3 regions of the Mesorhizobium sp. 1B3 genome follow, and region 3 is predicted to be linked to each of the others. Evidence: riboswitches for the same ligand, from Rfam matches in the RefSeq annotation. Region 3 holds a riboswitch; each other region holds the start of a gene.
The links. A riboswitch is a leader RNA that binds a small molecule or an ion and turns the genes downstream of it on or off. The one in region 3 is predicted to bind cobalamin.
Positions count from the first base shown of each region.

Region 1: linked by a shared signal. The riboswitch ahead of ACCO56_RS18490 (TonB-dependent receptor plug domain-containing protein) and the one ahead of ACCO56_RS00930 (CbtB domain-containing protein) in region 3 are both predicted to bind cobalamin.
Region 2: linked by a shared signal. The riboswitch ahead of ACCO56_RS29160 (TonB-dependent receptor) and the one ahead of ACCO56_RS00930 (CbtB domain-containing protein) in region 3 are both predicted to bind cobalamin.

Region 1 covers NZ_JBJHDO010000006.1:243,636-251,547, reverse strand. The annotation lists gene ACCO56_RS18510 (quaternary amine ABC transporter ATP-binding protein) at 1-883, shown strand, start outside; gene ACCO56_RS18505 (ABC transporter permease) at 886-1,821, shown strand; gene proX (glycine betaine/L-proline ABC transporter substrate-binding protein ProX) at 1,877-2,923, shown strand; gene ACCO56_RS18495 (DUF1349 domain-containing protein) at 3,201-3,779, opposite strand; cobalamin riboswitch at 3,866-4,069, shown strand; gene ACCO56_RS18490 (TonB-dependent receptor plug domain-containing protein) at 4,249-6,186, shown strand; gene ACCO56_RS18485 (ABC transporter substrate-binding protein) at 6,193-7,071, shown strand; gene ACCO56_RS18480 (FecCD family ABC transporter permease) at 7,068-7,912, shown strand, end outside.
Region 2 covers NZ_JBJHDO010000015.1:114,563-122,474, reverse strand. The annotation lists gene ACCO56_RS29175 (FecCD family ABC transporter permease) at 1-320, opposite strand, end outside; gene ACCO56_RS29170 (ABC transporter substrate-binding protein) at 327-1,298, opposite strand; gene ACCO56_RS29165 (ABC transporter ATP-binding protein) at 1,298-2,086, opposite strand; gene ACCO56_RS29160 (TonB-dependent receptor) at 2,083-4,425, opposite strand; cobalamin riboswitch at 4,417-4,619, opposite strand; gene ACCO56_RS29155 (hypothetical protein) at 4,725-5,024, opposite strand; gene ACCO56_RS29150 (cupin domain-containing protein) at 5,371-5,967, shown strand; gene gabT (4-aminobutyrate--2-oxoglutarate transaminase) at 6,103-7,404, shown strand; gene ACCO56_RS29140 (NAD-dependent succinate-semialdehyde dehydrogenase) at 7,579-7,912, shown strand, end outside.
Region 3 covers NZ_JBJHDO010000001.1:195,507-203,418, forward strand. The annotation lists gene cobG (precorrin-3B synthase) at 1-917, opposite strand, end outside; gene cobN (cobaltochelatase subunit CobN) at 914-4,252, opposite strand; gene cobW (cobalamin biosynthesis protein CobW) at 4,259-5,296, opposite strand; gene ACCO56_RS00925 (DUF1636 family protein) at 5,293-5,823, opposite strand; cobalamin riboswitch at 5,859-6,061, opposite strand; cobalamin riboswitch at 6,123-6,314, shown strand; gene ACCO56_RS00930 (CbtB domain-containing protein) at 6,350-6,529, shown strand; gene ACCO56_RS00935 (CbtA family protein) at 6,545-7,276, shown strand; gene cobU (bifunctional adenosylcobinamide kinase/adenosylcobinamide-phosphate guanylyltransferase) at 7,269-7,784, shown strand; gene cobO (cob(I)yrinic acid a,c-diamide adenosyltransferase) at 7,786-7,912, shown strand, end outside.

The DNA of each region.
Region 1 (7,912 bases), on a different contig from region 3:
CGAAATCCGCCGTACACGGATCTCAATGGTTTTCCAGCACTTCGGCCTGCTGCCGAACAGGACGGTCGTCGAAAACACCGAGTTCGGCCTGAAGCTGCGCGGCGTTACGGTGCGCGAGCGCAGAAACAAGGCGATGGAGGTTCTCCAGATCGTCGGTCTTGCCTCCTGGGCAAATCATCTTCCGCACGAGTTGAGCGGCGGCATGCGCCAGCGTGTCGGTCTGGCGCGCGCGCTCGCCACGGATGCGGATGTGCTGATCATGGACGAGGCGTTCAGCGCGCTCGATCCGCTCATCCGCAGCGAGATGCAGGACGAATTGCTGCGCCTGCAAAGGACTCTCAAGAAGACCATCCTCTTCATCACGCATGATTTTCAGGAAGCCCTGAAGCTTGGGTCCCGCATCGCCATCATGTCCGATGGGAAGGTGGTCCGCGAAGGCACCCCGCAGGACATCGTGCTGAACCCGAACAATGACTACGTCGCCGCTTTCACCCGTGACGTCGATCGGGCGCGCCTGTTCGATGCCTGCTCCGTCATGGCGCAATGCAAGCCGCTCGCGCTCAACGGAGAAGGCAAGGCCTCGAGCACCGTCGACAGGGACGCGCCAGCGTTTGTCATCGACGACGGTGGGCGGATAGCCGGTGTCGTGGCTGCGGACGCGCTGGCGCGCCTCGAGCAGGGCCTGGCCATCCGGTCCGTCATGACCCAGGACTACGAGATGGTGACGAGTACGGCCAAACTGTCGGAGGTGGCCAGCATCTACCGACGGGACAGGCCCATCGCGGTGGTCGACCAGAGCGGCCGTCTGATGGGCCGCATCGATCCCCTGCAGATTTTGGCTCGCATCGGCGTACCGGCGCAACCCCCCGCGGCAGGTAACTGACCATGTTCAATGCGGATAATCTCTATGTCGTCCCGCTGGATCAATGGATCCAGGTCGGCGTCCGATGGCTGGCGCTCCATTTCCGGCCGCTGTTCCAGAGCATCAAATGGCCCGTCGAGACGCTGCTGACGGCGATCGACAGCCTGCTGCACGCGGTTCCCTTTCCCGTGCTCGCCATCTGCCTGGCGCTTATCGCCTGGCGAATCGCCTCGCGCGGCGTTGCAATCTTCACGCTGATTTCGCTGATCGTGATCGCCTTCATCGGCCTGTGGTCCGAAGCCATGACGACGCTGTCGCTCATCGCAACCGCGATCGTCGTGTGCGTGATCGTGGGCATTCCCATCGGCATAGTGTGTGCGCGTAGCGATCGCGCCTGGACCATCATCCGACCGGTGCTCGATGTCATGCAGACGACCCCGAGCTTCGTGTACCTCGTCCCTGTGGTCATGCTGTTCGGCGTGGGAACCGTTCCGGGCGGCGTCGCGGTGATTGTTGCGGCCGTTCCTCCGCTGATCCGCTTCACCAATCTCGGCATTCGGATGGTGGACGCCGAAATGATCGAGGCGGGCCGCGCCTTCGGGGCCACCAATCGCCAGCTCCTGTGGGAAGTCCAGCTGCCGCTGGCCCTGCCCACCATTCTCGGGGGGTTGAACCAGACCGTGCTCATGGCGATGGTCATGTCGGTGATCGTGGCCATGATCGGCGCCGAAGGGCTCGGGCTTGTGGTGCTGCAGGGCCTTGGCCGCCTCGACGTCGGCATGGCCGCGGTTGGCGGCATCGCGATCGTATTGCTGGCGATGATCCTGGATCGCATCACGCAGGGGTTGGCCAGACAGAAGCCGAAATCCGATCGAGGTATCCGGACCGCCCTGTCGCGGGCATTGCGGCCCCGGCGCGAAGATGTCGAAGACCTGGAAGCGCATCATCAGCAGATCTGAAGCATCCCACCCATTCAGACAGGACGACTGACATCCTGTCGCAGGAGGAGAATACATGACACTGAACTACAGCAAATTGGCAGGACTTGGGTTTGCCGTGACGCTCGCCACGGTTCTGGCGGGAGCGCCAAGCCATGCGCAGGACAAGCCCGGCGAAGGCAAAACCATCCGCTTCGTTTCGTCCGATAGCCTCGGCGCAAATTACGTTCAGGACCAGATCCTGATCGCCGGCCTCGAGAAGCTGGGCTACGAGGTGAAGCTGTCGACCATGAATATGTCGGCGATCCTGCAGGCGATGTCGCAGGGCGACCTCGATATGACCGGCGACATCAATTGGCCGCAGGCCCAGCCTGCCATCGAGCAGATCGGCGATACCGTCGAATTGATGAATGAGGGAACGATCACCGGCGGCGGCATCAACGGCTATGTGATCGACAAGAAGACGGCCGAAGCCCACAACATCAGCAATATCTCGCAGCTCAAGGACCCCAAGATCGCCGCCCTGTTCGACAGCGACGGCGACGGAAAGGCCAATCTCACCAACTGCGATCCCGCATGGAAATGTGGAGACGTCGTCGATTACCAGATCGAGGAATTCGGGCTGAGCGATACGGTGCGTTCGGTTCGCGCCAAGTACGAGCCGCTTGTCGCCGAGGCATTCGCGCGCGCCGATCGCGGCGAGCCGATCCTGCTCTACACCTGGAGCCCTTCCTGGATCGTCTATCGGCTGAAGCCCGGCGAAAACGTCGTTTGGCTGCCGATCCCGTACGACGCCCTTCCCGAAGGGGTCACGAAACCGAAGACGCACGAGATCAAGGATGTCGCAGGCTGTGCCGGCGGACAGAACCCGTGCCGCATGGCGGTGGGGCCGTGGAACTGGCGCACGCTCGGCAACAAGGAATTCGTCGCTGCGAATCCGGCCGTCAAGAAATTCGTCGAACAGGCGAAATGGCCGCTGGACACCTGGAGCAAATGGGAAGGCGATCTCGGAACCGGCGCCAAGACCAATGCCGATATGAAGAAGGTCGCCGACGCCTGGATTTCCGAAAACCAGGCCGAGTTTGACGGGTGGTTGAAAGAAGCTGCGGCCGCCGCGCAGTAAAGCGAGCAACCGACCGGGACCGGGACGAGGTTCAGATCCCGGTCGGGATGTTGCAAATATCCGATCTGACGTCCGGCAGGCTACCCACCTTGCTCAAGGTTGGCAGCCTGCCGTTTCGATCAGGCGGTCCAAACCGTTGCGATGCCGAACTCGAGCGCCGGCGCGTCTTCGCACGCGCAAAGGACGCTTCATCTCTCAGACCGGCATCCTGCTTTCCGAACCTTCGGTTCGAGCCGATGCGTTGGCGCGAAAGCCGAGCGGCCCGGATGGGCCTCTATCACTCCGCATGGAGTTTGCGCGAGATCGGCGGGCCGACCTCTATTCCTTTGAAGCTGGCTTCGAAGCCTGCGCGCTCCGGCGAGCAGGCCATGACGCCGACCCGCGCGTCGGCGTCGGAGAACGGAGCCAGGCGTGCCATGCGCCAAGGCGTTCCCGCGATGGAATACTGGATCCGAACGGCGTCGCCGTGGCGGGTGAGCCTTATGGCCACGCCTTGTTCCGGCCGTGCCTCCGGCAAGGGGATCACCGACCAATCCGACACGTCCCGCGTGACGACGACGCTGAAGTGCATCAGACCGTCTGTATATTCGATGCCGGTCTTGATCCAGTTTCGCTCGTCGATCCGCAGCATGAGGCCGGCCTGGTCGTAAAGATGCCGATAGTCTCCGACGACCGTCGCCGAAGCCGTGAAGTCGCCGGAGACGTCGGTCAGATAGGCGTGGCCGTTGTCGCGTACGAATCCGTAGAAGGTGTGGCGCCAGAAATCCGTCGCATCCTCGGTTGAGAGCGTCAGCTTCGCGCTGTCGCCTTGCCAGCGGGACGGCGGATTGAGCCAAGCGAATGCTCGTATTGCCATGTCTGCCTCGCACGCATTTGGATCGTCCGTGGTTGAGTCCACAGGGGAGCACATCTCCGCGGTTGACGATAGGGGATCGCCTCGCTAGCTTCCCGCCCGGAATTGGTTCCGCCGAGAGCGGACGAAGAGGGAACACGGTGAGGCCTGTCGGCCGAAGCCAGGACTGCCCCCGCAACTGTAGCCGTTGAGCCATCTTCCACGAAGCCACTGGGAAGCCTCGCGCGACCGGGAAGGCGGAAGAGGGGCGATGACACGGAAGTCAGGAGACCTGCCATTTCCGGTCACCCATGCCTGGACACGGGGTGTGTTCCGGCGCGGTCGTCCGTGGCGGTGACATTGAAAAGTGTTGCCGCATGCCGGAACGGGCGGAGGGTGAATCACGCGCACCTTTCCAAGCTGTTTCCTGCCTGCGGTTGGGCCAAACCGCAGGGCGAATCCTTTTGCCCTGCCTGAGCAGCTTGGGGCAGGAATGAACAGGCAACTGATGGGTGCTGGCGCGATCGCGCTGGCGTTGACGATAGGGGCTGGGGCGCAGCAGGCCGAAAGCGATACCGATGAAGCGCTTCGGCTCGACACGGTCCTCGTTACCGACGGGCTGACGCCGATCGAGCAGGAGAAATCCGGCAGGGCCTTCACGGTCATTTCGGGAAAGGAGCTCGAGCAACGCCAGATCCGCTACGTGGCGGACGCGCTGCGGCAGGTGCCCGGCTTCGCCGTCTCGCGGACGGGCTCATTCGGCGGCCCCACCCAGGTGCGGGTCCGCGGCACTGAAGCAAACCACCTCCTGGTGATGATCGATGGCGTCGAGGTGAGCGAGACGTCCACCGGCGAGTTCGACTTCGGCAGCCTGCTGGTGGACGATATCGACAGGATCGAGGTGCTGCGTGGGCCCCAGAGCGCCTTCTGGGGGTCGAACGCCATGGCCGGCGTCGTCAACATCATCACCAGACGAGGCGAGCGCAACAGTTTTTCCGGCAGCGCCCGGGTCGAAACCGGCACCGACGGCACCTGGCTGGGCGGCGTTTCGCTGAGCGGCGGCGGCGAGACCTACGACATCGCCCTGTCGGGGGCTTTCCAGAACACGGGAGGCTTCAACGTCTCCGATTTCGGAGACGAGCGGGATGGCGATCGCAATGCGACGCTGAACGGCCGCTTCGCCGCCGACCTGTCGGATGCCCTCAGCCTGGACGGGACCTTGCGCTACGTGAACCGCCGCAGCGATCTCGACCCGCAGGATTTCAACCCGGGTAGCCCAACATATGGGCTGGTGATCGATGGTTCCGACGAGACGGCTACCCGCGAATTGTTCGGCTCCATCGGCGTGACCCATGTCGCTCTCGACGGCGCGCTGACCCAAAAGGCTCGCGTCACCGGCGGGGATATGTATCGCGAGAACGTCGCAGAGATTGGAACCTCCTGGAGTGACGGCAATCGCTATACCGGCGTCTATCAGGCGAGCTATCAATTCGACACGCCGGGCCTGCTCGATGCAAGCCACCAACTCACCGGTGGATACGAGTGGCAACGCGAGACCTTCACGCCGTCGCATCTCGACCAGACCTTCGACCGGAGCACCAATTCCTTCGTCGGCGAATACAGAGGGGCCTTTCTCGATCGCTTCTTCCTCAACGCCGGCCTACGGCGGGACCTCAACGATCTCTTCGGCGATGCGACGACCTACAGCCTGAGCGGTGCTTGGAAGCTCACCGAAGCCACCCGCCTGCATGCCTCCATCGGCACCGGCGTCACCAACCCGACCTTTTTCGAACAGTTCGGCTATGTGCCCGATTCCTTCGTCGGCAATCCGAACCTCGATCCGGAGAAAAGCTTCGGCTGGGATATCGGCATCGAACAACGCTTCTTCGACGGTATGCTTGTCGCCGACATCACCTACTTCAATCAGGATCTCACCAACGAGATCGCGATAGTCTATGGCCCCGACTACACTTCCTCGGTAGTTAACCGCAACGGCGTGAGCAAGCGCCAGGGAATCGAGATCGGGGCGACGCTCGACCTCTTCAACGGCTTCTCGGCCAACGCATCCTACACCTACACCAAGGCGACCGAGCAGATGGTGGCCGGCGGCCCTCGGCTTGCCGAGATACGGCGCCCCGAACATTCGGGTTCGATCGGCGCTGCCTATCGCTTCCATGACGACCGCGCGCGCATCTTCGGCGAGGTTGCCTTCAATGGCGAAATGGAGGATCTGGCGTATGTGCCGAGCTTGCCGCCACGCGTCACCCTTGCTTCCTCCACCGTCGTCAATGTCGGTGGCAGCTTCAAATTCACCGAATATCTCGAAGCCTATGGCCGGGTCGATAACCTGCTCGACGCGGACTATGAAGAAGTGTTCGGCTACAACACCCAGGGCCTGACCGCCTTTTTCGGGCTGAAAGGTACGTTTTAGATGGAGATGCGCTTCAGCGCCTCGAAAGCAGCGAAGCGGAGCCACGCAAGCCTCTCCGGCTTGATGGCCGCTTTCCTGGCTTTCGGCTGCTTCGGCAACGCCGTCGCGGACGAGGCGCCGAAACGTGTCGTGTCGATGAATGTCTGCACGGACCAGCTTGCCATGCTGGTTGCCGGCGAGGGGCAGCTTCATTCCGTATCCCATCTCGCGGCCGACCCGAACAGCTCCGTTCTCGCCGAGCAGGCAAGGCGCTACGTGGTCAACCACGGTCTCGCCGAAGAGGTTTTCCTGATGCATCCAGACCTCGTGCTGGCCGGCACCTACACGACGCGGACGACCGTCGGCCTGCTGCGCCGGCTTGGCGTTCGGGTCGAGGAATTCACGCCGGAGAGTTCGATCGAGGACATCCGCGCAAACATGGCACGCATGGGAGAAATCCTCGGGCGGCAGGAAAGAGCCGGCGAATTGATAGCCGAATTCGACCAAGGATTGGCCGATCTCGCGGCGAAACCGCCGCCGCGCCGGGCGGTCGCTCTCTACGAACCGAACGGCTACACTTCCGGCGCGGGCACACTGGTCGACGCGATCGTCGCGGCGGCCGGCCTGGAGAACGTCGCCGACCGTTTCGGGCTTGTGGGGACCGTCCAGCTGCCGCTCGAACTGCTTGTCCTTGCCGCCCCCAACCTTCTGGTCGGCGGAGGGGACGGTCATGGGGCACCCGCGCTCGCCGAGCAGATTTTCGTGCACCCCGCCTACCGTGCCCTGCTTGGCTCCGCCGAGAGCATGACGGTTCCCGGCCCCTACACGATCTGCGGCGCTCCTTTCACGCTGGAGGTCGCCCGGCGCCTGCAGGCAGCGGCGCGATCGGAAAGGGGGGCCGAATGAGCGCCGGCGGGCAATATCGCCTCGTTCTCGCGTTGCTTGGCGTCGTGACCGTCGTGCTTTTCCTCTTGTCACTGACCGTCGGGCCCGCGGCGATCGGCTTTGCCGACAGCATCCGGGCGCTCTTTTCGGCGGATGCGGGCGCGGTCGCCGTCGTCATGCAGGAAATCCGCCTGCCGCGCGCGATCCTCGGCCTGATGGTCGGAGCGACGCTCGGCCTTTCCGGTGCCGCGCTTCAGGGGTATCTGCGCAACCCGCTGGCCGAGCCCGGCCTTATCGGCGTCTCCGCCTCCGCTTCGCTCGGCGCGGTGATCGCCATCTACTCCGGCCTCAGCCTGCTCTTCCCTCTTGGTTTGCCGTTGGCCGCACTGGCCTTCGCTGTCGTTGCGGTCATGGTCGTCCAGGCGCTGGCGGGCAAAAAAGGCGGCACGCTTGCCATCATCCTCGCCGGTGTCGCGGTGTCGAGCTTTGCCGGCGCCATGACCTCGCTCGCCCTCAACCTTTCGCCCAACCCCTTCGCCGCGCTCGAGATCATGTTCTGGATGCTGGGCTCGCTCAGCGACCGCTCCATGACGCATGTCTGGCTTGCCGCGCCTTTCATGCTGGCCGGCTGGCTCATGCTCGCTGCGCTGGGTCGTGGGTTGGATTCGCTGACAATCGGCAGCGACGCGGCACAGAGCATGGGCGTCGACATGCGCCGGGTGCAGTTGCTCGCCGTCTTCGGTACGGCCGCGTCGGTCGGTGCGGCGACGGCGGTTGCGGGTGCCATCGGCTTTGTCGGGCTGGTGGTCCCGCATATGTTGCGGCCGCTTGTCGGCTCGCGGCCGTCACGCCTGCTTGCCGC
Region 2 (7,912 bases), on a different contig from region 3:
CCGGCCGAGACGCCCAGGAGATGCGGGTCGGCGAGCGGGTTCCGGATGGCGCCCTGCATCACCGCGCCCGCCATGGCCAGCCCTGCCCCGACCAGCATGGCCAGCAGCGCTCGAGGGAAACGAAGGTTCCAGACGATATTCTCACGTCCCTCGGTCCAGAAGGGTTCGACAAGGCCCGGGACTATCCTGTTGGTGGCGATCGACCAGACGGTCGAAAAGGGAATGGGCGCAGTGCCGAAGCTCACCGACAGCGTGATGGCCGCAACGACGGCGATGAGGGCCGCGGCGACCGCGATGGCGGTCTTTTCTCGGAGCCTCATGACCGATCAATTCCCGTGGAGGAACCCTGCCAGACGCTCGACGGCCGAGACGTTGCGGGGCCCGGGCGTCAGGTCGTCGTAACCGAGCACCAGGAAGCGATCCTGACGGATCGCCTCGACAGCGGCGAAGGCCGGATTGGACTTGAGGAAGGCGATCTTCTGTTCCGCGGTCACGTTGCCGTAGTCGACGACCACGATCGCGGAGGGATTGCGATCGACGACGGTCTCCCATTCGGCACGGATCCAGCTCGATTCCACGTCGGCGAGGATGTTGGCTCCTCCCGCCGCGTCGATGATCGCCTGGGGCATGGAGTAGCCCCCGGCGCTCACCGCGACCTTTTCGCCGGAATCGTAGATGAAGACGGTCGGCCTCGTGGAGACGCCTGCCAGCCTTTGCGTCACGGCGGCGAGACGGGCCTCGTAGCTGTGGATGAGTGCTGCGGCTCGGTCGGCAACGTCAAAGATCGCCGCCAGATTGGCGACATCGCGATAGAGATACTCGAAGGAGGGCTGTTTCGCCCGCCCCAGCCGGATGCAGCTCTCCGAGAGTTCGTAGACGGGGATCCCGAACGCTGCCAGTGCCTCGGGCGTGATGTCGCCGCCGACCCGCATGCCGTAGCTCCAGCCCGCGAAGTAGAAATCGATGTCGTTATCCAGGAAGGCTTCGAGCGTGGGATAGCCGCCTTGCAGTTCGGCAAGGCCAGCGGCCCCAGGAAAAAGCTCGGTCGATTGCTTGCGAATGCGTTCACCCTGGCCGAAGAAACCTGCCATGCGATCCTCCAGCCCGAGAGCGAGCATGATTTCCGTCAGGTTCGAACCGTAACTCGCGGCGCGACGGGGCGGCGTCTTGATCGTGACCTCGCGTCCGCAGCTCTCGACAGTGACGGCGAAGGCCGGTTGGCCGGCAAGGGCAGCAAGAACGAGGGCAAGCAGCGGAATCGGATGGATGATCGACAAACCGGAAGCTGGAAAACCCATTATCCTCTCCCCGGGAGATGGAAGGAAAAGCGCGGCCTGCCATCGTGCGGGTGGCGGTCCACGGTCGTTTCGACCTCGAAGGCTCGCCGAACCAGTTCCGGCGTCAGAACCATGTCGGGGGGACCGAAACCGAGCATCTTGCCGCCTTGCAACACCAGAACCCCGTCGGCGATCGCCGCGGCAAGATTCAGGTCGTGCATGGTGGCGATGACGGTCGCGTCGAGCCGCCGCAGATCCCGCAGGATTTCGAGCTGGTGGCGGATATCGAGATGGTTGGTCGGCTCGTCCAGGATGATCAGCCCGGGCTCCTGGACGATGGCGCGCGCCAGCATGACGCGCTGCTTCTCGCCGCCCGAAAGGAAGGCGAAAGCCCGATCGGCCAAGGCCGTGAGCTCGAAACGGTCGAGCGCCTCCTCGACCTTCAGGCGGTCGGGCGCCTTCCAGGAAAACGGGCCGGCCTGATGCGGCGTTCGTCCCGTCTCCACCACCTCGCGGACCGTGAAAGGGAAATCCGTCGGCGTCTCCTGGAGAACGACGGCGACCTTCCTCGCCACTGCCCGGGCCCCGACGCTCCAAATGTCCCGCCCGTCGAGAAGGATAGTGCCTGCGATCGGCCTGTGATGGCGGTAAAGACAGCGCAGCAGCGTGGATTTGCCGGCCCCGTTTGGGCCGACGATCGCCGTCACCGTGCCGGCGGGAATATCGAAGCCCACATTCTCGATGATCGGCCGGCCGGCGGAGGGGCCCCAGGAGATACCCTCCGCGGTGATGGCGGCTGGCCCGCTCAAAAGGCCAGCCTCAGCGTAAGCGAGGCCGAACGGGGGGCGCCGAGCAGCCATTGCGTCGCATTGCCTGATGTGGCGTAGACCTCGTCGAACAGGTTCTCGACCGTGAGATCGAGCGTCGTCTTCGGGTTGGGCCGCCACTGGAGTCCGGCATTCACCACCGCATAGGCAGGCCTGGTGCTCGTATTGGAGTCGTTGGCGTAGGTCTTACCGACATAATGGACGCCGCCCAGAGCGGTCCAATCCTCGGCAAAATCCCAGGACGCGTAGAGATTGGCCAGGCGTCGGGGAACATTGGGCGGGGTCTTCCCCGAGAAGTCGCCGCCGGCCTGGATGTAGTTGTCATATTCGGCCTGGAGGATCGTGCCGTTGGCGTCGATGCGCCATCCGGCGCCGAGATCCAGGCCGATCGCCGCTTCGATGCCCCGGGAGGATTGCCGGCCGATCTGACGGGTGATCGAAGGATTGTCGGGATCGCGGGCGAGCACGTTCGTCTTGACGATGCGGTAGGCTGAAAGCGTCGCTTCGGCGCGGCCGTCGAGAAAGGCGTATTTAACCCCGACCTCATATTGCTCGCCCTCGGGGAGCGCATAGTCCTTCTGGGCCTCGGACAGGGACAGAAGATTGCCGATCGGCTCGGCCGCCCTCGAATATTGAGCGTAAAGCGCCATGTCCGGCAGCGGGTTGTAGACAGCGCCGATCCGCCAATTCAGCGAATCGTAAGTGCGCTCGAAGCCTGCTCCGGTCTGGGGGTCGGTGCGGGTCACCTGAGGGCTGTCGTAACGCAGCCCGCCGACGAGCGACCATCGATCGGTCATGGCCAGCCTGTTGTCGGCGAACAGTGAGTACTGCCACACGGTGCTGCGATTGCTCGTGACGAACTTGTCGGGCCCAATGAAGTGGCCGGGGTCGAAATCGAGAGCCGTCACCGTCGACTGGCCGGGATAGGGCGAATTGTTGGTGTTGGCGAAGCTGATCCGGTTGACGTCGAAGCCTACCAGCGTGCTGTTGTCCATGCCGGCGATGGTGCTGTCGAAGGAAGCGTCGGTGCGGTTGCCGTACTGCTCGTAATCGTGACGGATAGCGATGTAGCTGCTGCGCAACACGTCGTCGGTCGCCGACCTGTGGCGATAGGTTTCCACGTTCCGCCATTGGCGATCGCTCGACACCCGATAGGTCGTACTACGGAGGGTGAAGTTCTCGGTCGGGGTCCACTCTGCCCTGACTTGGGTGAAGTTGTCCTGGAACCGATTCAGCGCATCGGCGACGTTGTAGTTTTGCTTGCGCAGGCGTTCGTCCAGCCTTCCATCGACCAGCGGCGTGCCGAAATATCCCACCGGCTCCGCGTAGCCGTAGTCGTGAGAGAAGGTGAGATTGAAATCGTCGCTCACCTGCCAGAGCGCGCTGCCCGCGAAAGCAAGGCTGGAAGCGTCGCCTCGTTCCAGCCATCCTTCCGTATCTCTCGCGCTGATGTCAAAGCTGTAGGCGAGACTGTCGTTGATCGGGCCAGCGCTGCCGAGGGCAAGGCCTCTCCTGCCATCGGTGCCGACCGTGGCCATGATCTCGTTGCGTCGCCCCTCGGTCAGCGGCTTCTTGGGGATGACGTTCACCGCCCCGCCGATTGCGCCTTCGCCATAGAGAACGGAGGCCGGCCCGTGCAGGATTTCGATGCGGTCGACGGTCCAGGTGTCGAAGGGAAAAGTGATGGTGCCAGAGCCGGGATAGATGCGGGTGCCGTCGTAAAGCCGGGCGACGGCTCCCAGCCCGGTGAAGCCGCGCATGCCGAGCGATGTGCCGCCATTGCCGGGCGCGCCGAGGAAAGTGATCCCGGTGCCGTTGCGCGCGATGGCCTCGTTGACATTGGTCTGGACGCGGTCGCGGATCGTTTCGCCGTCGATGATCTCGACGCTGGCCGGCGTTTCCAAAGGCGTCAGTTCGAGGCGGCTGCCGGCCTGCGACCGCGTCTCGAGGTTGGGTCCCGGCCCTGGCCGATCGCCCTTGCCGGTGACCTTGATTGCGTCCAGTTCGAGTTCTGTCGTCCGAGCGGCGGGCCGCGGCGGGTCGTCGCTCCGTGCGTCCAGCGCATGTGCGCCGGCCGTTGCCAGCGCGGCCATGACGAAAGTACTCCCGAATAGCAGGGATGGCCGGTTTTGCGGAGGAGTCGGATCGAAATTCGGAACGGACGGGTGCGGCGTGCGCTCGGCACGGATTTTGAAGAACAAGGCGGAATGCTCCAGCGGTACGTTGCACGTCACCGCGATCAGCACCGCCTTTGCCGCCTCGAGAGCAGCCAGGGATCGGCTCCACCAGGACACCCCGCCCGGCGTGGTCGCGCATGACAACGGCCGACGGCAGGTCTCCTGACTCGCGGATCATCGCTTCCCGTCGCCTTCCCGGGACCGCGGGCCCAGTGGCATGTGGACGGAAAACTAACCGCTTACAGTTGCGGGGGCAGTCACGGCATTGGGCGCTGGGGGCGTCCGCACCGTGTTCCCTTTTGATTCCCTTGCGGGAAACCGTCGTGCTCTTGTTAGTGGGCACGCTGTGGTTGCGTCAAGCCGAGAGATTCTTTGATCGTGAAGTTCTGGCGAGAATGAGCCGGAGAAGCGGGTCGCGGATTAGCGCCGCGCGGCCGCGGTCCCTACACCTTGCTGCTGGAAACAGCCATCAGGCCGAAAGTCAGGAACACCACGGGCAGCGAAATCCAGTCGAGCAGCATATGCAGCCTGATCCAGGATTGCGGGCTGTCGAGCCAGGCTCCGAACGCCGCGGCACCGTTGCTCATCGGATCGGGCCCCAGCATTTGCAGCGCGTCGACGACAGAGAACGACAGCCATATGCCGGCCCTGACCGACCAGAAGCACTGCAATCCGAGCAGGCTTGCGCCGATCAGCATGAAGGTCAATCCGGAAAGTATTCCCTTCTCTGCGCTCGCTGGCATATTTCCATCCCCTCTTCTTCCATAGTCAGGCTACTTTGGTGATCCGTCAACAAAAAAGAATAGCTCTAGAACATATGATCTAGGCGATCGCTACGGATTTTACTCAACCAAGAATAGATCGTGTCCTTAACTTACTCATGGAGGGCCGATGATTTGCGGCGTCACCGCTGGGGCGGCGGCCTGCCAGTCTCGCAATTCTCCCGCGGTGAGCCTCGACCCGGGCGCAAGGGAGCAAAGGCGGCCGAGCTCTCGGATGGCTGAAAAATCAGCCGCATCCGTCTGTGTTGTGTCCCCGCCTTCGGCTCAATAGTATGTCCTGGCAAACAGATTAAGCAGGAGATTCTGGGTGACGGGCGAGCGGGAAGGCGTGTTCGATGTCGGCGCGAGATTGCGCGCCATACGCGTGGCCGCCGGGCTCTCGCAGCGCCAGGTCGCCCAGCGAGCGGGCGTGCCGCATGCGCAGATCTCCGTGGTCGAGCAGAACAAGTCCAGCCCCTCGGTTGCGACCTTGCGCAGGATTCTCGGTGGTCTCAACATCAGCATGGCCGATTTCTTCGAGGAGGACCGCGCCACTCCGGAAGGGCCATTCTTCGGTTTCGACGAGCTGCTCGATCTCACCTCGAAGCTTTCGGCGACAACAAGTGCTGAACCGCGCGGGAGGCTGACGTTCCGTCAAGTCGGCGATGCGCGACGCCACAATCTCCAGATACTGCACGAAGTCTACGAACCGCAGGCCGACACCGGCGAGACCTTGCTGCAGCATTTCTCATCCGAGGGCGGCATTGTGATCGCGGGGGAGCTCGAAGTCACCGTGGGAGAAGAGGTGCGCGTGCTGAAGCCGGGCGATTCCTATCTTTTCGACAGCCGGGTGCCGCACCGTTTCCGCAATCTCTCGGACAAGCGGACAATCGTGATCTCCGCCTGCACGCCGCCCTACCTCTAAACACATGTCGCCCAAAAACCGTTCACGCACTTCGTTCCCACCCATCTTTGATCCAGATCCGGATGAAATTCCGAGCAGGCCTTTGCTCAAAATTATGAGCATGCTATAGACCTCCGCGCCAAAAGGAGGGCTCCAATGACCACGAATGCCGAATTGCGTGAACGCCAGGGCAAGGCCGTTGCCGGAGGCGTGGCAACACGCGCGCTGTTTGCCGAACGCGCCGAGAATGCTGAATTGTGGGACGTGGAGGGGCGCCGCTTCATCGATTTCGCTGCGGGCATCGCCGTTGTCAACACCGGCCACCGCCATCCCAAGGTGATGAAGGCGGTGGCGGACCAGGCGGCACGCTTCACGCATACATGCTTCCATGTCGCGCCCTATGAAAACTACGTGGCGCTGGCCGAACGGTTGAACCGGATCGTGCCGACGGGCGCGGAGAACCGCACCATGCTGGTCACCACCGGTGCCGAGGCGGTGGAGAACGCGGTCAAGATCGCGCGGGCCCACACCAGGCGCTCCGGCATCATCGCTTTCAGCGGGGGCTTCCATGGGCGGACCCTGATGGGCATGGCGCTGACCGGCAAGGTGGCGCCATACAAGAAGAATTTCGGTCCGTTTCCGGCCGAGGTCTTCCATGCCTCTTTCCCGAATCCCTTCCTCGGCATCACGGTCGAGGATGCCATTGCCGACCTCGAGCGTCTCTTCGCCGGCGACGTCGATCCCGAGCGCATCGCCGCTTTCATCGTCGAGCCGGTCCAGGGTGAGGGCGGCTTCAACGTCGCGCCCGCCGAATTCCTGGTGAGGCTGCGCGAGATCGCGGACAAGCACGGCATCCTGTTCATCGCCGACGAGGTCCAGGCAGGCATGGGGCGGACCGGCAAGATGTTCGCGATGGAGCATGCCGGCGTGAAGCCCGATCTCGTGACACTCGCCAAGGGTCTCGCCGGCGGCTTTCCGCTCTCGGCGGTCGTCGGCAAGGCCGAGATCATGAACGCCGCCCATCCCGGCGGTCTCGGCGGCACCTATGCCGGCAATCCGCTTGCTGTCGCCGCTGCCAACGCCGTGCTTGACGTGATCGAGGAGGAGGGGCTGTGCGCCCGTGCCGCCGCGATCGGCGAGCGGATCACCGCTCGGCTCAATGACCTTGCAGCGCGGCAGGGCATGGAGCGCATCGGCGACGTGCGTGGCCTCGGCGCCATGGTCGCGTTCGAACTGGTCGAGGACCGGCATACGAAAGCTGCCGCGCCGGCGCTCACCAACGCCATTGTCGCCGAAGCGGAAAAGCGGGGTCTGATCCTGTTGTCTTGCGGCACCCGCGCCAATGTCGTCCGCATTCTCGTGCCGCTGACCATTTCGGATGCGACGCTGGACGAGGGGCTCGACACGCTGGAAGCGACGATCGAGAGCGTCTTCTCGTCGGTCGCCGTGGCGGCCTGAAGGGTACGAGTGAATGGTCGATGGTGAAATGGTGAATGGAATTTCGGCATTGCCGCGACTATCTCGTTTACCAATCGCCGGACAAGTCGTGAAGGATCGACAATCGATGGTAAGGGGGATGCCGCGCCCCAAGAGCCATTCACCATTCACCCGCTTCGCTATTCACCACAAGGAATGAGAATGTATCCCGATACGCTTCTGCACATCGACGGCGCCTGGCGCCCCGCCGCTTCCGGTCGCACCATCGCGGTGATCAACCCCGCGACGGAGGAAAGGATCGGCACCGTAGCCCATGCCGACAGGTCCGACCTCGACGCAGCGCTTGCGGCGGTGGCACGCGGTTTCACCGTATGGCGCAAGACGTCGGCCTATGAGCGTTCCGCCATCATGCGCAAGGCGGCCAGCCTGCTGCGTGAGCGCGCCGGCGAGATCGCGCGGCTGATGACGCTCGAGCAAGGCAAGCCGCTGGCCGAAGCCCGGGGCGAAACCATGGCCGCTGCCGACACCA
Region 3 (7,912 bases):
TCGGCGCGTTCGGCGAAGCCGATTATCTGCGTCGCCGTGGCTTGGCCGAAGGGGAGGCCGATGCCGAGCGCAAGGCGGGCGTCGGAGAGAGGGAAAATGCCGATAGGGCTTTGCTCTACGTTGCCCCCCTCTGTCCTGCCGGACATCTCCCCCACAAGGGGGGAGATTGGCAGTTTCGACGCCGGCGCATTCCTTACGATTGAAGATTGGCGAAACCCGAGCGGCCGTCCAATCTCCCCCCTCGAGGGGGAGATGTCCGGCAGGACAGAGGGGGGCAACGTAGAGCGCAGTTCTTCAAGCGAAAGTTCTTTCGCCCGCGCTCTCCGTCCTTTCGCCGCAACTGTCTCGAGAAGGGTAACCACGGTTGTTGCAACGTCTGCCGCCGGGACCACGCCCAATACGGTCGCCGTGCTTGCCGTCCCGCCGACGGCCACCCGCCACGCGCCATCAGTCGCAGCAGCCTCCAATCTCACATCCGCGACAAGGGCAACAAGTTTCAGCCTGCCGCCGCCATCGACCACGACGGATACTTTTGGCCCGAGCCGTTGGGAAAGGCCCACGGCGGCGACACGTTCGCGGATATCGTCGGCGAGCGGTCGGGGATCGATGATTTCTTCGGGATCCAGTCCCGCGAGCGGGCCGGTCTCGACGGGCACTCCGGAACGCACCGAAATGTCCAACGCGTCGACGGCCGCTGCAAACCGCGGTGCGGAATCTCCCGTCAGCCCACGGATCTGCAGGCTACCGCGCGCGGTGACTTCGAGAAGTCCGTTCCCGAAACGGCGGGCCGCCTCGGCGATCGCGGCCAGCGTTGCCGGCGTCACCCCGCCGGAGACCGGGTGCATGCGCGCAAGCAACCCGTCACCCGTCTCCATCGGAGCGGCGAGGGTGGGGCAGGCGCCTCGGAGCAGGCTCATGCCTCCACCTCCTGCGAACGCGCTTCGGCTATCAGGGCGGCAAGATCGTCGTCGACGGAGTTGCGCAACGGGTGCCAGAGGCCGCGCCGCCGCGCCGCGGCGAAGCGCTCGGCTATGGCGCGGGCCGCGGCAGGGTTTTCGCGCACCAGGAAGTCACGCACCCGGCCGTCGCCCAGATAGGCATCATGCACCGCCTCTATCAGCGAACCCGGGATGGCGCCGGTCATTTCGGCGAAGCCGACAAGCCGGTCCACGGTCTCGGCGAATTCCGATGCGCCACGCGGTCCGTGCCGCAATTGCCCCTCGATGAAGCGGGGATTGATGGCGCGGGCGCGGACTACGCGGGTGACCGCTTCGCCGACCGATCGCGCTCTTGGCCGGGAAGGGTCGGTGGTGTCTAGGGCGATGACGTCGGCGTTGCGGCCGAGGGCGGCAAGCGCGGCAGCGAAACCGCCGATGAAGGCGACGTCGGCCGAACCTTCGAGGATATCGCGGCCGGGATCGTCGCCGGTATGAATGAGCAGTTCGGCTTGCGCTACCCGGTCTGCGAAGGCGCCGGGCAGGGCGCGGCCTTCCCCATCGGCGCCGCCGAAAGCGTGCGAGGTGGCCTCGAGATAGGCCTGCCCGATCTCCTCGCGTCTTTCCCACTTGCCGCTGGCAAGCAGATCCTCGACGCCGGCCCCATAGCTGCCGGGCGAGGAGCCGAAGATGCGGGCGGGGGTGGCGCCGGCCTTGCGTGCCGTCTCGGCCAGCGGGTTGTCGCCGGGCGCCTCGTCGCGCGCCGCGATCGCCGCTACCGCGGCATCCAGCAGGGCGATTTGGGTCGGAAACATGTCGCGGAAAAGGCCGGAGATCCGCCAGGTCACGTCGATCCGCGGCCGGCCAAGCATGGCAGGCGGCAGCACTTCGACGCCGGTGACGCGGCCGGTCGCGGGATCCCATCGTGGCCGGCAGCCCATCAGGGCGAGGCCTTGAGCGATCTCTTCGCCGCCGGTGCGCAGGCTGGCGCTACCCCAGAGGTCAATCACCAGTGAGCGCGGCCAGTCGCCGTGATCCTGCAGATAGCGCCGCAAAACCTCGTCGGCCGCGGCCTTGCCGAGTTCGAAGGCGGTCGGCGTCGGCATCGTGCGGGGGTCGGCTGTGAAGAGGTTGCGTCCGGTCGGCAGCACGTCGGTGCGCCCACGCGCCGGCGCGCCCGACGGACCGGCGGCGACATGCCGCCCGTCGAGCGCGTCGAGCAGCGCCTTCCTTTCGGCTTCCGCGCTCCGTTGGCGCAGCGGATCGGTTTCGTCCTTGGGGGACCGGCCATAGACATGAAGGCCGTCCTTGATCGCGAGGTCCTTGAGGTCGCATAGCCACGCATCGATGCGCATCAAGGCGGCGTCGGCATCATCCGCTTCGCTGACGCCGGCCTCGCGCGCCAGTCCGGTCTTTCCGGCAGTCTCGACGATCAGCTTGGCCAGTCGGTCCCGGCGGCGCCGGTCGAGGCCGTCGGCCTGCGCATATTCGTCGACCAGGCGCTCGAGGGCCTGCTGGTTCGGGTCGAGCCCGGCTCCGGCAAGTGGCGGCGGAAGATGCCCGATGGTGACGGCCGCGATCCGGCGCTTGGCCTGTGCAGCCTCGCCGGGATTGCTGACGATGAAAGGGTAGATGACGGGAAGGGGGCCGGTGACGATCTCGGGGAAACACGCGCTGCCGAGGGCGACGGTCTTGCCGGGCAGCCATTCCAGCGTGCCGTGCGCACCGACATGAATGAGCGCGTGGCAGCCCAGTTCCTCCCGCAGCCAGAAACCGAAGGCGAGCAGCCTGTGATGCGGCGGCAGCGACGGGTCGTGATAGTCGGCGCGCCGGTCCTCGCTCCGCCCGCGATCGGGAGCAAGCGCGACCGTGACGTTGCCGAAGCGTGCCGCACGGAAAGTCAGGTCGAGATGGCCGGGTTCGCCCCACGCAGCCGCGACCTTGTCTTGCGCTTCGGAGGGAATGGCAGCCAGAGACTGCCGATATCTGTCCGGCGAAGCACCTTCGTTTCCGCTTTCCAAGCGGGAAAGCAGGTCGCGGGGCGTATCCGGAATGTTCTCGACAGCATATCCTTCGGTCTTGAGGTCGTGCAGCATGGCCAGCACGCTCGTCGGCACGTCGAGACCGACGGCATAGCCGGTACGTCCCGCCGCGCCGGGATAGTCCGGCATCAGGATCGCGACACGCCGATCGCAGCGCGGTGTTGCTTGCAGCCGACGGAAGGCCGCGATCCGATCGGCGACTTGCTCGATCCGGTCCGGCTCCGGCCCGTTCACCATGCCCTTGAAGGCGAGCGCATCGTCGCGGATGCCTTCATCCTTGAAGGCAATAGCGCCGGCCATAATGCGCCCGTCGAGTTCAGGCAGCACGACATGCATTGCGAGATCGGCGGGAGCGAGCCCGCGTTGCCCCGTTTCCCAGGCCTCCCTGCGCGTGGTGGCGACCACGGCCTGGAAGACGGGCACCCCGATGCGGTCGAACAGCGTTTCGCCCGTTTCCGTTCCGCTGGCGAAGGCTGTCGTGGCCACGATCAGCGGCGGCGCGAAGCGTTTCGCTGTTTCCTCGATAAAGGCGGCGGCCTCCGGGTCCTTCAGGCTCGGCACGAAAATCGGCGCCGGGAAGATGCCGCGCTCGCGCAAAGCCGTGCAGAGCGCATCGATCGGCGCGATGTCGGCGGCAAGCAGCATGGATCGGTAAAAAAGCATCGGTAGGATCGGCGCGCCGGCCGGCCGGCCGGCGAGCAGCGTCTCTACGGCCACGACGCCTGCGTCCGGATCATAGCAGCCTGTTTTGGCCAGCGGTTCCGCTGGCCGGGCGACCACATCCGTGCCGGCGTGCCCGGCGAGACGGCGCATGAGGCCACGCATGTTCTCCGGTCCGCCTTCGCGGAAATAGGCCAGGAGCTCGTCGAGCTCGGAGCGTGGCAAGGTCGAATGGGCGATCAGCGCTGCATCCTCGTCTCGACATTCCCCGGGCAGCAGGGCAAGGCGGATGCCGTGCTCGCGGGCCACCGCCGCCAGCCGGTCGCAACCGTAGCGCCACCACTCATGCCCGCCGAGAATGCGCACCAAGACGACCTTGGCGTGGCGCGCGACCCGATCGATCCAGAGATCGACCGACATCGGGTGGCGGAGGTCGCGCAGCCGTGCGAGCCTCATGGAGGGCATCACGTCCCCCTCGGCCTTCCACGCCGTCGCAAGGGCCGCCAGGTCGCTGTCGGTGAAGGACAGCGCCACCATCTCCGCCGGCGCCTGCCCGAGGTCGACGGGCTCGATCAAATCGTCGAGCGAGGCGGTGGTGGCGGCGAGGATATGCACGATGGCCTATCCGGCGAGAATGTTTTCGACCGCCGGCCGGTTCAGCCCCTTGAGGCCGATCACCACCAGCCGGCTCCGGCGATCTTCGCCGGGAGCCCAGGCGCGGTCGTAGTAATGGGAGACGCGCGGGCCGACCGCCTGGACGAGGAGCCGCATCGGCTTGCCCTGGACGTCGACGAACCCTTTCACGCGCAACACCTTCTCGGCTTCCGAAGCGGTGCTGACGCGCCGGGCCAACAGCTCGGGATCCGTGATCGCCGGAAGATCGACGACGAAAGTATCGAAGTCGTCATGATCATGGTCGAGTTCGTCGTCATGATGGGTCTTGCGATTCTCTATGTCGTCTTCCACCGCCAGGCCGAGGCCGAGCAGGATGGACGGATCGACCTTGCCATGGGTCGAAGGCACGATCTTGACCGCGCGCGACAGATGTTCCTCGACCAGCGCGCTCGCGCGGGCGGCTGCATCGGTATCGAGCAGATCGCTTTTCGACAGGATGACCAGATCGGCGCACGCCACCTGATCCTCGAACACTTCCTCGACAGGGTCCTCATGATCGAGCGAATCATCGGCCGCGCGCTGCGCCTGGAGGGCGTCCATGTCGGAGGCGACGCGGCCTTCCGCGAGCGCCGGCCCATCCACCACGGCGACAACGCCGTCGACCGTGACGCGTCCCTTGATGGCGGGCCACTGGAAGGCCTGCACCAGCGGCTTTGGCAAAGCCAAGCCCGACGTCTCGATCAGAATGTGGTCGACCTTTGGCGAACGGGAAAGGATCTGGTCGAGGGCAGGAACGAAATCGTCGGCGACGGTGCAGCAGATGCAGCCATTGGCCAGTTCGACGACATTCTCCTCGGGGCAGGCCTCGATGCCGCAGCCCCTGAGGATCTCGCCGTCTATGCCGACATCGCCGAATTCATTGACGATGATGGCGAGGCGCTTGCCGTTGGCGTTCTCCAGCATGTGCCGGATGAGCGTGGTCTTGCCCGCACCGAGGAAACCGGTGACGACGGTGCAGGGGACGCGATCGGCGGAAGCGGTCATGGATTGTCCTTAAGGGTTCTCGGAACGCCGGGCGTCGCATCGGGCGCACGGCGCTCCATCTCTTTGGTTTGGCCGCATTTGTGCGACGCCATGTGATCCCACATGGCTGCAAAATGCTCCGGGGGAGGGATGCGGGCGACGAGCCCGCGTTTCAGACAATCGGGCCGCCCGCGCCAGGGCATCAGCCCGTCCGTCGATTGCTGGAAGAGCTTCGCGCCGGCAATCAGATCGTGGGCGGCGTCGGTGCCGAGATCGCCAAAGACGTAGCTCCAGGCGCCTTGCTTGATGAAGGCTGCGGAGAGCCTTCTCTTGCAATTGCCCAGGCATTCGGCCTGCTCGACGCGGACATCCGGGAAGGTGTTCGCTTCCCGCGTCGCTGCGCCCAGCAATTCGCCTGGACGGGGGCGAGCATCGGAACCGGAGGCGTCGCGGCAGGAACTGCACACGACGATCGTCACGACCGATACCGCCGAGGTCGATGCCTCGACGCACGGATCACCGACGGCAATTGTTTCGTCGAACTCCAAACCGCGCTCCTTGCCCGGGACACCCGCCAGGCTTTCAGGATTGATCAGGGACGGCAGGTCTCCTGGCTCACGGGTCCCAGCTCTCGCGCCGCCTTCCCGGTGTAACCCAGTGGCAATCGGCCGAAAGCTCGCCGCTTACAGTTGCGGGGACAGCTGCGGATTCGGGACAAGAACCCTCACCGCATTCCCTCTTAGCTCCTCTCATTGCTCAGAGGAGACCGTCGCGGAGTTTGTAGGCCGCGTCGCATCCGGCTGTCAACGCGTCGGAAATATGGTTTGCCGGAATGACGATTTCGGTTAAGACTGCCTGTATCGACGGTTCCCTTCGGGGAATGAAGAGGGAATGCGGTGAGGGATTTCCCAAATCCGCGGCTGCCCCCGCAACTGTGAGCGGCGAGCTTCTCCCGACAGCCACTGGGCATCGAGCCCGGGAAGGCGGGATGAAGCGCCGAGCCGTGAGCCAGGAGACCTGCCGTCGACGTAAGGAACGTTCGCGGCCCTCGGGTGGAGGGCGAAAGGATTGAGAATGAACACGGTTTCCACGTCTCTCGGTGCGTCCGTCTCCGCGCAGTCGCGTTATCTGCAGCTCGCGCTGGCCGGGTTGCTCGGCATCTTCGTCGTCGGCTTTCTGGGTTTCTCCCACATGGAGGCCGTCCACAATGCCGCCCACGACTATCGCCATTCCATGGCTTTTCCCTGCCACTAAGAGCGGAACTCCATCATGACCGTGTTTCGCAACGTCGTGTTCGTCGCGGCGCTGGCGGGGCTTGTCGCGGGTGTCGTTCTCGCGGCTCTGCAAGCCTACGCCACCGTGCCGCTCATCCTTCAGGCTGAAACCTATGAGGCTGCCGGCGACAGTGCCGGCCACGATCATGGAGACCACTCCGCGGCCGGACATGCTCATGACCATGGCGAAGAGGCTTGGGCGCCGGCAGACGGCTTCGAGCGTTTCGCCTACAATGTCGGGGCCAATATCGTCAGCGGCATAGGCTTCGCTTTGATCCTGATCGTCGCCTCGGAACTCGCTGGGGGCATTGCCGGGTGGCGTCAGGGCTTGTTCTGGGGCTTCGCCGGCTTTGCCGTCTTCACGTTGGCGCCCGGCCTCGGTCTGCCGCCGGAGCTGCCGGCCATGCCTGCCGCCGATCTATTCGACCGCCAGGTCTGGTGGGTCGCCACCGTTGTCGCGACCGCGATCGGGCTCGCTCTGATTGCGTTTCGACGTTCCCCGGTATTTGCGCTGGTGGGCGTGGCCCTGATCGTTGCGCCGCATATTGTCGGGGCGCCGCAGCCGGCGAGCCATGATTCGCCGGTGCCGGCCGATCTGCATCATTCCTTCGTCGTGGCGACCACGGTCACCAACCTGCTCTTCTGGCTTGTCCTCGGCGCTGTCGCCGGCGCGGTCCGCTGCAGGGTCGGCGGTGAAGAGGCAGAGCTAAGTGGTCGCCTTGCCTGAGAAGGGCAGCTTGACCCTCCTTCTCGGCGGGGCTCGCTCGGGCAAGAGCAGTCACGCCGAAAGCCTGGTCACAGCCCTGCCGCCGCCATGGACCTATGTGGCGACGGCTCAGGCCTTCGATGCGGAAATGGAGGAACGGATCGCATTGCACCGCGACCGGCGCGACGGCCGCTGGAATACGGTCGATGCTCCGCTCGATCTCTCAGTGACGATCCAGGCTATTCCCGACGGCCTGCCCTTGCTGGTCGATTGCCTGACCCTGTGGCTCAGCAACCAGATGCTGGCCGGGCACGATGTCGAGGCGGAGAGTTCCCGGCTGGCTGAAATCCTCGCCAGTCCGAGAGGCCCATGGTTCGTTGTTTCGAACGAGGTCGGGCTCGGCATCGTGCCCGACAATCCGCTCGGCCGGCGTTTTCGCGATGCGCAGGGGCGGCTGAACCAGAAAGTGGCGGCGCGGGCCGACCGGGTCCTGTTCATGGTGGCCGGCTTGACGATGCAGGTGAAGTAGAATGAGAGACATCGACGAGAAGGACGCCGAGCGCCACCGTGCCAAGATGGCGAAACGCAAGGCCGTGCAGGATGCCGAGGTTGCCGGCAAGACGGTCGAGAAGGGATTGCTGATCGTCAATACCGGGC